DNA from 3 places in the Ruegeria sp. ABM4_193 genome. Region 2 is predicted to be linked to each of the others. Evidence: riboswitches for the same ligand, from Rfam matches in the RefSeq annotation. Region 2 holds a riboswitch; each other region holds the start of a gene.

The links. Region 2 has a riboswitch for cobalamin ahead of ACXADZ_RS19135 (DUF4198 domain-containing protein). Riboswitches for the same ligand answer to the same signal wherever they lie in the genome.
Region 1: another riboswitch for cobalamin. It lies ahead of ACXADZ_RS15330 (hypothetical protein); the one in region 2 lies ahead of ACXADZ_RS19135 (DUF4198 domain-containing protein).
Region 3: another riboswitch for cobalamin. It lies ahead of ACXADZ_RS05690 (DUF1636 family protein); the one in region 2 lies ahead of ACXADZ_RS19135 (DUF4198 domain-containing protein).

The regions. Positions count from the first base shown of each region.
Region 1 is NZ_JBSWTT010000001.1:3,065,382-3,068,632, reverse strand. Features, by position in the region: gene ACXADZ_RS15340 (DNA polymerase III subunit gamma/tau) at 1-688, opposite strand, end outside; gene ACXADZ_RS15335 (protein-tyrosine phosphatase family protein) at 861-1,361, shown strand; gene ACXADZ_RS15330 (hypothetical protein) at 1,364-1,771, opposite strand; cobalamin riboswitch at 1,863-2,083, opposite strand; gene ACXADZ_RS15325 (alpha/beta hydrolase family protein) at 2,214-3,074, shown strand; RNA gene ffs (signal recognition particle sRNA small type) at 3,123-3,221, opposite strand.
Region 2 is NZ_JBSWTT010000003.1:169,492-172,742, reverse strand. Features, by position in the region: gene ACXADZ_RS19145 (cobalt ABC transporter permease) at 1-304, opposite strand, end outside; gene cbiM (cobalt transporter CbiM) at 301-912, opposite strand; gene ACXADZ_RS19135 (DUF4198 domain-containing protein) at 918-1,703, opposite strand; cobalamin riboswitch at 1,833-2,035, opposite strand; gene ACXADZ_RS19130 (LacI family DNA-binding transcriptional regulator) at 2,253-3,251, shown strand, end outside.
Region 3 is NZ_JBSWTT010000001.1:1,132,997-1,136,247, forward strand. Features, by position in the region: gene cobW (cobalamin biosynthesis protein CobW) at 1-1,037, opposite strand, end outside; gene ACXADZ_RS05690 (DUF1636 family protein) at 1,039-1,413, opposite strand; cobalamin riboswitch at 1,508-1,724, opposite strand; gene ACXADZ_RS05695 (NAD(P)-dependent oxidoreductase) at 1,871-2,827, shown strand; gene ACXADZ_RS05700 (SLC13 family permease) at 2,908-3,251, opposite strand, start outside.

The sequences.
Region 1 (3,251 bases), on a different contig from region 2:
AGGTTGCATCCCGTGCCGATCCTTCCGCGGCACGTGTGATCAGCGCCAGCGCGTCATCGGCGATTTGGGCATCTTCGGCGGTTGCGATCTTTTGCAGAAGCCCGATCATATCTTCGGGCTCGATCCGGCGCAGATCGAAGCGCTGACAGCGGGACAGAACCGTGACCGGCACTTTGCGGATTTCGGTTGTTGCGAAGATAAACTTCACATGTTCAGGCGGTTCCTCGAGCGTCTTGAGCAGCGCGTTGAAAGCGCTGGTCGAAAGCATGTGGACCTCGTCGATGATGTAGATCTTGTAACGCGCGCTGGCGGCGCGATAGCGGACACTGTCGATTATTTCGCGAATGTCATTCACACCGGTCCGGCTGGCGGCGTCCATCTCCATCACATCGACATGGCGGCCTTCCATGATCGCCACGCAATGTTCGCATTGCCCGCAAGGCTCGGTCGTCGGGCCGCCATTGCCGTCGGGGCCGATGCAGTTCATACCCTTGGCGATGATCCGCGCGGTGGTGGTTTTGCCGGTGCCGCGAATGCCGGTCATGATGAAAGCCTGCGCAATCCGGTCCGCTTCGAATGCGTTTTTCAGGGTGCGTACCATGGCATCCTGACCCACCAGATCGGCAAAGGTTTCCGGGCGATATTTGCGGGCGAGAACCTGATAGGCGGGGCTGGGCGTGTCGGTCATGTTTTCTCGGTCGGATTCGGTGCTTCGGCTCAGCGTAGTGGCCGCTGCCTTCCGCGTCCACCGCGAGGCGCGATGATTTTTGATTTAGATTCCGACCGGATTCGCACTAAGCTGTTCCAACAAAATTAAAGACTCATTTTTGTAAAGAGTTCCTGGTGGAGGACACACGTTCATGTCGCAGCTGGTTATCTATGCCCTGCAAGTCGCAGGAGGAACGCTGGCCCTGACGTCGATACCCGGACATGGCGGGGATTATGAGCCGGATCTGGATACGATTGCAGCGTGGAAGCCGGGGCTGGTGATTTCAATGACAACGGATGTCGAGATGCTTCAGCACGGGGCGCGGGATTTTGGCAGCGATATTCAAAGCCGCGCCAGCCGGTGGGTGCATCTGCCGATCGAAGACTTTGGCGCACCAACGGCGGCGGTTGAAGAGGCGTGGCCAGATGTCAGCGCCGCCGCCCGGCACGCCCTGGCTGGCGGAGGCCGGGTATTGGTGCATTGTCGGGGCGGCTGTGGCAGGTCGGGGATGGTTGTTCTGCGTCTGATGGTCGAGTGCGGCGAACGGGCTGACAAGGCGCTGGAGCGTCTGCGGTCGCTGCGCCCCTGTGCCGTGGAAACAGACGCGCAGCTGGCTTGGGCGGCCCGGGTTTCCCCGGCGCAGGTGGTGTGATCTCAGGCCGAAAGCTGTTCGGGTGCGTGTACGGTTTTCCGGGGCCGTAGCGTTGCAACCTCGATCATCGCGCATGGTGGGTTTGCAATGATGCCAGATGGCAGAGTGCGGAACGTGTTTCCAAAAATCAGATCAGCATAGAGGTTCAGGTCCTCAATTGCTGCGTTGGGCTGCGTGTCACAAAACACGCGAACACTGTCTGATTGTGCCTGGAAAATTGCCTGACACCCTTTTGTGCAATGTGAAAGCTCACTACTACCGTCAAACTCGAAGTCGTCGCCTGTGGCAGCCGAAGCTTGTATCATAGCCTCGGAGATCGAGCGCGCCAGCCGCGCCAGGGCGGGGCAGGTTTTGCCCGTCCGCTGACATACCGTTGCGCTGTATTCATGCGTCTTTGTCTTCCAGATCATCCTGCGCCCTCCGCGCGTGGTGGACAGAAGGATCGGGTCAGGTGGGACAGCGAAGTGCAGTCAGGACCTGCCCGGACACCCCGCCCGAGTTTCGGTTTCAGTTTCGATGGCAGGTCTCCTGACTTGCGGGTCATGGCTTTGCCGACCTTCCCAGCCCTCGGGGCCAGTGGCGTTTCGGCATTGCTCACCGCTTACAGTTGCGGGGGCAGTCGCGGCATTGGTTAGCGTCCGGATGACCAGACGGAACCGCACCGTGTTCCCTTTTCATCCCGACCCCTTGTGGGGGACAGGAACCATCACACAATCGCTAGCGTCTGATCCGGTTCCGAGTCAAGCGGATCTTTGGCCCCGACGTTTGGTCATGCTGGATGGGTGACAACTTCCCGCGTAGAGTTCCCATCATTGAAATAAGAAACTAGTTTTTGGCGCAGGATCAGGGATCATGTTGGATACAGAACAGACGGTATTAACCGAAGAGTTCCTCTTTCCGTCCGGGTCATCAACCCTTTCAGCGCGCCTGTACCGACCCTTGTCTGAACCCAGCACAGTGGTTGTGCTGAACAGTGCCACAGGCGTGCCACGCGACTATTATCGCCACTTCGCGCGTTGGCTGGCCGCCGAGCGCGGTATGGCGTGCCTAACCTATGATTACCGGGATTTCGGGCATTCTCTGACCGGTCGCATGAAGGATGCGCGTGCGACAATGGCGGATTGGGCCTTGATCGATATGCCAGCGGCGCGGGCGGAAATGCGCAGACGTTTTCCTGGTGCACAACAATGGACGATTGGTCATTCCGTAGGTGCCATGCTGGGACCCGTACAGCCCGATATCGACAAAACCGACCGGATGATTTGCGTGTGTTCTGGGCTTGTGACCCTGAACGATCACCCATGGCCCTACCGTGGATTGGCCGGGGTGTTCTGGTATGGGCACGCCCCATTGCTGGTCAAAGCGCTTGGGTATTTACCCGGAAAGGCAATCGGTTTTGGTGCGGATTTGCCGGAATCGGTCTACTGGCAATGGCGTAAATGGTGCACCGCTCCTTCGAGTTACGTGCCCGAGATCGGAGCCGGGTTGCCTGATGCGCGTTGGACAGAAACTGAAAAACCAGTGGATCTGTTTACTTTTGAAGATGACCAGATGGTCCCACCCGAGGCGGTATGGCGGCTTGCCGATCTCTATGGCCCCAAGGCCAAACGACATCTGCTGAAACCTGCTGATTTCGAGTTGTCTGAAGTTGGGCATATTGGGGCTTTTGCCCGTCGTAACGCGGCCCTTTGGCCACGCTTTGTCGACATCTGAACACGTTTTGGGTGAGACCGCGTATCACCAATTAGGTATGTGAGGGGAAAGTGAGAGGTTGGACATCGACCCAAGCGGGGCTCGTTGTGGCTGCTTCCTTCCGGACCTGACCAGGTTGGCGAGGCGCTCGCCCGCGCCAACCTCTCGACTCTGGATATAGGGAAGGCGAGGGCAAAA
Region 2 (3,251 bases):
CTTCCTCGGCGGGCATGGTGACCTCGGCTAGATGACCAGCGCCCAGATCTGCTTTGAAAGTGTGCGCGACAAGTTCGGTGGGGGTGTAGAGGAAGAAACCATCGGTATCTGTGACTGTTCGCCCCAGTTCAGCGCCATCGGGGCCGTAAACAACAACTTCTTGGTTTTCAGCCATGTCGCCGTTGGAAAAGCCCAATTCCCCTTCAATCGCGTCGCCTGCAGGAAAGACCCCGGCGATAACTTTATGGGCCAGCGCAGGAAGCGGGGTAAGCCATATCGCAACAACAAAAATTAGCTGTCTCATACGGGGGCACCCCTCAGAAAGAGTTCAGGCTTGACCTGGCGGGCCAATAGAATAGCAAAACCGGTAAGTACCGCTTCGATTGCCATGACGGGAATGTGTGCAAAAAAGACCAGTTTCGCGGCTGGTAGGAATTCGTCACCAGACAGAGCCAGAGAGACAGCGACAAGGGCCGTCGTGGCTGCAATCGAAAACGCTCCTCCGATGCCGCCCCAAACAGCGCCCTGCACCGGAGAGCCGCGTGCGATCAGACGGCCAAAGATCATCCATGTCAGCACCGCCGGAAGTGCGATGTTGACCGTGTTAATCCCAAGCACAGTCAAACCGCCAAAGCCGAAAAACACGGCTTGAAGCAACAGGCCAACAAAAAGCGCAGGAAAAGCGGCCCAGCCGAGCAAAAGCCCGGCCAGACCGTTCAGTATCAAATGCACAGAGGACGGGCCGATCGGCACATGGATCAGCGAGGCTACAAAAAAGCTGGCCGACAGCACGCCCGCGGTGGGAATGCGGTCGAGGTCCAGCGATTTCAGCCCTATGGCAATGCCGCCAGCCGCTGCGATTGCGCCGCCGATCACAACTGGGTTCGAAAGGGCTCCGTCCACGATGTGCATAGGGGTTACTCCAGATCCCAGGCGCGGATCCAGATCACAGCATCCTGGCTCAGTTCTTTGCCTTCATGTTCGGTTTTTGGGCCCGCACCCAAAGCGGCAAAACCCCAGTAACCCGCTTTCGGTACGCCAAAGGTGAAATAGCCGTTCTCATCTGAAATCGCGGCCAATGCGCCGCCCGGTAGTGGGGATGCTGTGGCGTCTTTGGCACCGTTTCCCGCCAGATCGGGCTCGGCTGCCATGTATTCGATTTCGATCTCAGCACCGGCAACCGGTTCGCCTTCGCTCAGTACACGGCCGGTGAAGGTGGAACCTGCAATGACGTTATAGGGCTTGTTCAACGGCAGAATTTCGGTCGCCAGACCTTGCGGTTGATCCCAGTCGGTGGGCAGTTCATTGCGGTTCAGGTAAGCCTTAGTGATCTGCTGGATATAGATATCCTCGGATTCTTCGTAGTAAGGCGCAGGTACCGTCACCAGCACATAGTCGCCGGAACGTTTCACCGGGACCGAACCGAGAAAGGCTTTGGCGCTGTTCTCGGGGCCTTCGAATGTGGTTTCTTCCAATGTACCCAACAGATCGGTCTTTTCGCCGTTGTGGATCACATAGAATTCTTCTGGCTTTTCCAGGGTCATCACGTGCCCGGCTTCAAACGGATGCCAGAAGACCAACTTGACCGGAACGTCGCCCGGACGCTCGATCATGGTATCCTCGGTGTATTCCAGCAAGAAATGAGCCTGAGCCAGCGCGGGCAGCGCCGCAGTAGCGGCCGCGGCCAACAAAAAGTGTTTCACAAATACGTCCTTCTCACGTCGCGCCTTCCCCGGCACGCATTGGTTTTTGACATAGGGGAATGCGAAACTATCTGCCCCAACAGGCAAACAGATCCGGCGCACACCCCGTCGCCGATGATGAGCACCCTTTCCGAGGGCGCATGTTCGGCAGGTCTCCTGACTTGCGGGTCTTAACGCTAAACTGGCCTTCCCGGGTGTGACCCAGTGGCGTAATCAGTCTCGCTCGCCGCTTACAGTTGCGGGGGCAGTTGCAGAATTGGCCAAGAATGTGCCGCACTGCATTCCCTATTGCCTCCGGGTGACTCCCCGGAACCGAACATGGCGCGTTGATGACAGAAAAACTTGATCATGGTCAACTCCCGATTGCGGCATTGGGAGGGTCATCTGCGAATTCCAGAGGTGTTCCGCTTTAAACTCATCGGCTGCGGTGATGTCTAAGTGTTGGTGTTGTGACCTGTTCGTTGATTGGGAGTGATTGTCCGTCGCGGGGTGCTGGAATTAATTTTTTGATTGCCGAAACCGGTTTCGAAGCAGTTAAATGAAAGAATGATGGCGAATCCCGAATTGCAACAGCGACAAATCCGATCCCAGCGCGCCGCGTCCGGTGGGCGGGTGAAGCTTGACGAATTGGCACATCACCTTGGCCTTTCGAAAAGCACCGTGTCGCGTGCATTGAACGGGTATTCCGACATTTCAGAATCAACGCGAAAGCGTGTTGAGGTGACGGCGCGCAAGATGGGGTATCGCCCGCTCAGCCATGCTCAGGCTATTCGAACAGGGCGCGTGCGTGCCATTGCCATGGTCATCAACAGTGAAGAACCGGACCGGCACAATCCGTTTTTTCAGGACTTTCTGGCAGGGGCTTGTGAAGCTGCAAGTGCGTCTGACTGGACGATGACAATTTCGACCGCGAAGTCGAAGCAGGACATGTTAAATGTTTTGGGCCGTTTGGTCGAAGAACGAAAGGCCGATGGATTTATCCTGCCGCGTACCGAAGTAGATGACGCGCGAGTTGGGTACCTCAGCGACCTGCAGGTGCCTTTCATCCTTTATGGTCGGACAGGATATGGTCGAACCGGCTATCAGGACGATACGTCGTGGTTTGATATTTCCGGTGAAAAAGCCATGAGCGGCGCGGTCGAACGTCTGGTCCGTTTTGGTCACAGCCGTATCGGGTTTGTCGGCAGTGATCCAAAGTTCAACTACAGCCACCTGCGTCGGGATGGCTATGTCGACGGGCTTAGGGCTGCAGGATTGCCAGTCGATCCCGAATTGATCCGCGAAGGGGCCCGCACCCGCGAAGAAGGGGCCGCTGAAGCGCGCGCTGTATTGCGTCTTCCTGTCCCGCCTACCGCGATAGTATTTGCGACAGACCAAGCGGCACTGGGAAGCTACTCTGTTTGCGCAGAATTTGGCCTTGAGATCGGGCGCGATGTCTCGGTTCTTGGATATGACGGGGTCCCGGAATGCCAATACGCCAGCCCCGGGCTGACGACGTTCAGCGTCGACTCCAAACGGGCAGGCGAACGCCTTGCAACGATGCTTATA
Region 3 (3,251 bases), on a different contig from region 2:
ACGCCCGCGAGGATCGCGTGGATTTCGGCCTCTTTGATGTCGTCATGCTCGGCGATAACAACCAGACGCGAACGGCGCTCTTCCTCTGGTCCCAATGGGCGGTCATATTGGTGACGGACGCGTGCGCCCACGGCCTGAACCAGCAGGCGCATGGGTTTGCCCTGTACTGCCGCATAACCTTTGACCCGCAGGATGTTCAGCTCGGTCGCCAGGCGTTCGATCTTGGCGACCAGATCGGCTGGATCGGTTTGTTCCGGCAACTCGACGATGATGCTTTCGAAGTCGTCATGTTCGTGATCGTGGTGACCGTCGTGGTGCGACGGACGTGCATCCATGTCGTCTTCGGCTGCAGCTTCCAGTCCCAGTACAACGCGGACATCCACGACGCCCTCGGCGACTTCGACAACAGGCAAGGGGCGCGGTGCTTCGGCGGCGATCACCTCTTTGGCCTTGGCCACACCTTCGGGTCCTGCAAGATCAGGCTTGGTCAACAGGATGATGTCGGCGCACGAGATCTGATCCTCGAACACTTCGGACAGGGGCGTTTCGTGATCGATCGAGTCGTCGGCGAGGCGCTGGGCATCCACAGCTTCGACATTCGGGGCAAAGCGACCGGCGGCGACGGCCTCGGCATCGGCCAGAGCGATCACGCCATCGACAGTGATCTTTGAGCGGATATCCGGCCAGTCGAACGCTTTCAGCAGCGGCTTGGGCAGGGCGAGGCCAGAGGTTTCGATCAGGATATGCTCGGGGCGCGGTTCCAGCGCCATCAGCGCCTCGATGGTCGGGATGAAGTCATCCGCGACGGTGCAGCAGATGCAGCCGTTTGCCAGCTCCATGATGTTTTCCGCCGGGCAATCCGGGATGGCGCAGGATTTCAGGATATCGCCATCCACGCCCACATCGCCAAACTCGTTGACGACAACAGCCAGACGTTTGCCCTGCGGGTTCTGCATCAGGTGTTTGACCAGCGTTGTTTTTCCCGAGCCCAGAAAGCCGGTGATCACGGTGACGGGAAGTTTTTCGAGATTCGACATGTCAGGCTCCAATCGGGGGAATGCGCGAGGCGCAGTTTTTGCGGAAATGTTCAGGGCGCTCGCGCCATTTCACCAGACCATCTTCGGTGGCCAGATACTTGGTTGCGCCGTCGACGATTACATCGACATGGTCCACTTCGTTCAGGTTTTCGTAAACGAAGGTCCAGCGATCGGGACCGCCGCGCAACACGATAGAACAGCCCTGATCGCAGTTCGAAAGGCATTCGACAGGTTTCAGGGTGATGCCTTCGGGCAGCTCTGCTTGTTCCAATGCCTGGTGCAGCAATGTACCGGGGCGTTGCGCATCGTCTTCGATGGGCAGCCCGCGGCGGCAGGTCGTGCAGACCAGCAGTTCGACCGGTGTGGTCTCAGTCATGTCTCTCATCCCCCCAAATCCTCTTCGCGGGGGACGGGGTTTCAAGCGGGCCACGTGTTGCAACATGGACCCGATACCGGAACACCCCGCCCGGTTTCAACTTCGGGTGCTGGCAGGTCTCCCGGCTTGCGGATGTCAGAGGCCCGGTACGTCAGGGTCCTCTGTCGGATGTCCCGCCTTCCCGGCCTAGGCCAGTGGCATTGGGCACCCTCTCCGGTCACGGTCGCGGGGGCGGCTGCGTTTGGCGGAAGATCCGTTGACGCATTCCCTTTTCATCGGCTCTTGCCGACACCAACGAATGGGTCATGCGGCACCGCTGGCCCGCTTGTCAAGCGCGTTGCGCGTAACATCAGGAGGCGGGTGTGAAAAGCGACCTGTGGTTGTCGTTGGGCGGCATGAATGGTCAGATAAATCCGTGATCGCATGACAGGTACAAGCCAGCAGGGAGAGGCGACATATGAAAGTAGGATTCATCGGGTTGGGAAACGTTGGCGGCAAGCTTTCGGGATCCTTGCTGCGGAACGGTATTGATCTGACGGTGCATGATCTGAACGCGGATCTGGTGGCCGCGTTTGTCGCCCTTGGCGCAAAGGCAGCCGAAGGCCCGGCACAGTTGATGCGCGATTGCGATGCGGTCATCACCTGCTTGCCATCGCCTGCGGCGTCAGATGCGGTCATGCAAAAGATGCTGCCCGAAGTGGGCCCCGGCAAAATCTGGATGGAGATGTCGACAACCGATGAGGCCGAGGTCAAGCGTTTGGGGGCCGAGGTGATCGAACGCGGAGGCGCGGCAGTGGACTGCCCGGTTTCGGGCGGGTGCCATCGGGCGGCCACCGGCAATATCTCGATCTTCGCGGGATGTGACCGTGCGACTTTTGAGCGGATTCTGCCGTTTCTGACCACCATGGGACGGCGTGTTTTGCACACGGGTGAATTGGGCTCTGCCTCGGTTTTGAAGGTGCTGACCAACTATCTGGCCACAGCCAACCTGATCACCTGCGCCGAAGCGCTGGTCACGGCAAAGGCGGCGGGCATGGATCTCAACACGACATATGAGGCGATAAAAATCTCGTCCGGTACGTCCTTTGTGCATGAAACGGAAAGTCAGGTCATACTGAATGGTTCGCGCGACATCTCCTTCACTATGGACTTGGTGAAAAAGGACATTGGTCTGTTTCAAGAGGTAGCGGACCGCGCCGGGGTGCCTCTGGAAATGAATCCGGTCATGATCAAGATTTTTGAAGATGGCATTGCCCGGTATGGCGATCGCGAGCTGTCGCCGAATATCATCAAACGTCTGGAAGAGGCGACTGGTTTGGACATCACAGCCCCCGGTTTCCCGCCGGAGATGGAAGATGATGAACCGGAAGAGCCGGGGTATGAGGTTGTCCCGCAAGGCCGGGGCTCGGCGTAGAGGTTCAAGCTAACCTTTCCAACGAAATGTAATCGGCAATCGGGGTGGGCCAGCCCAGAAATCCGGCCCCGATTGCCGCGCTAGTACATAACGTTGATCATCACCAATGAAACGACAAGGAACAGCGCGGTCATGATGCCGCCTGAACGGACGAAATCCATGACCTTGTACCCTGCCGGACCCATGATCAGCGCATTGACCTGATGGGTCGGGATGATGAAGCTGTTCGAGGTGGAAATGGCAACGGTCAGCGCAAAGACTGCAGGGTTGCCTCCGGCAGCCACTGCAATGGACACAGCCAGCGGTACGAGCAGAACGGTGGCGCCAACATTCGACATGACCAATGAAAACGCCGTTGCCAGAACAGCAATGCCCGCTTGAAGCGACCAAAGCGGCCAGCCGTCGAGAATGACCATGATCTGCT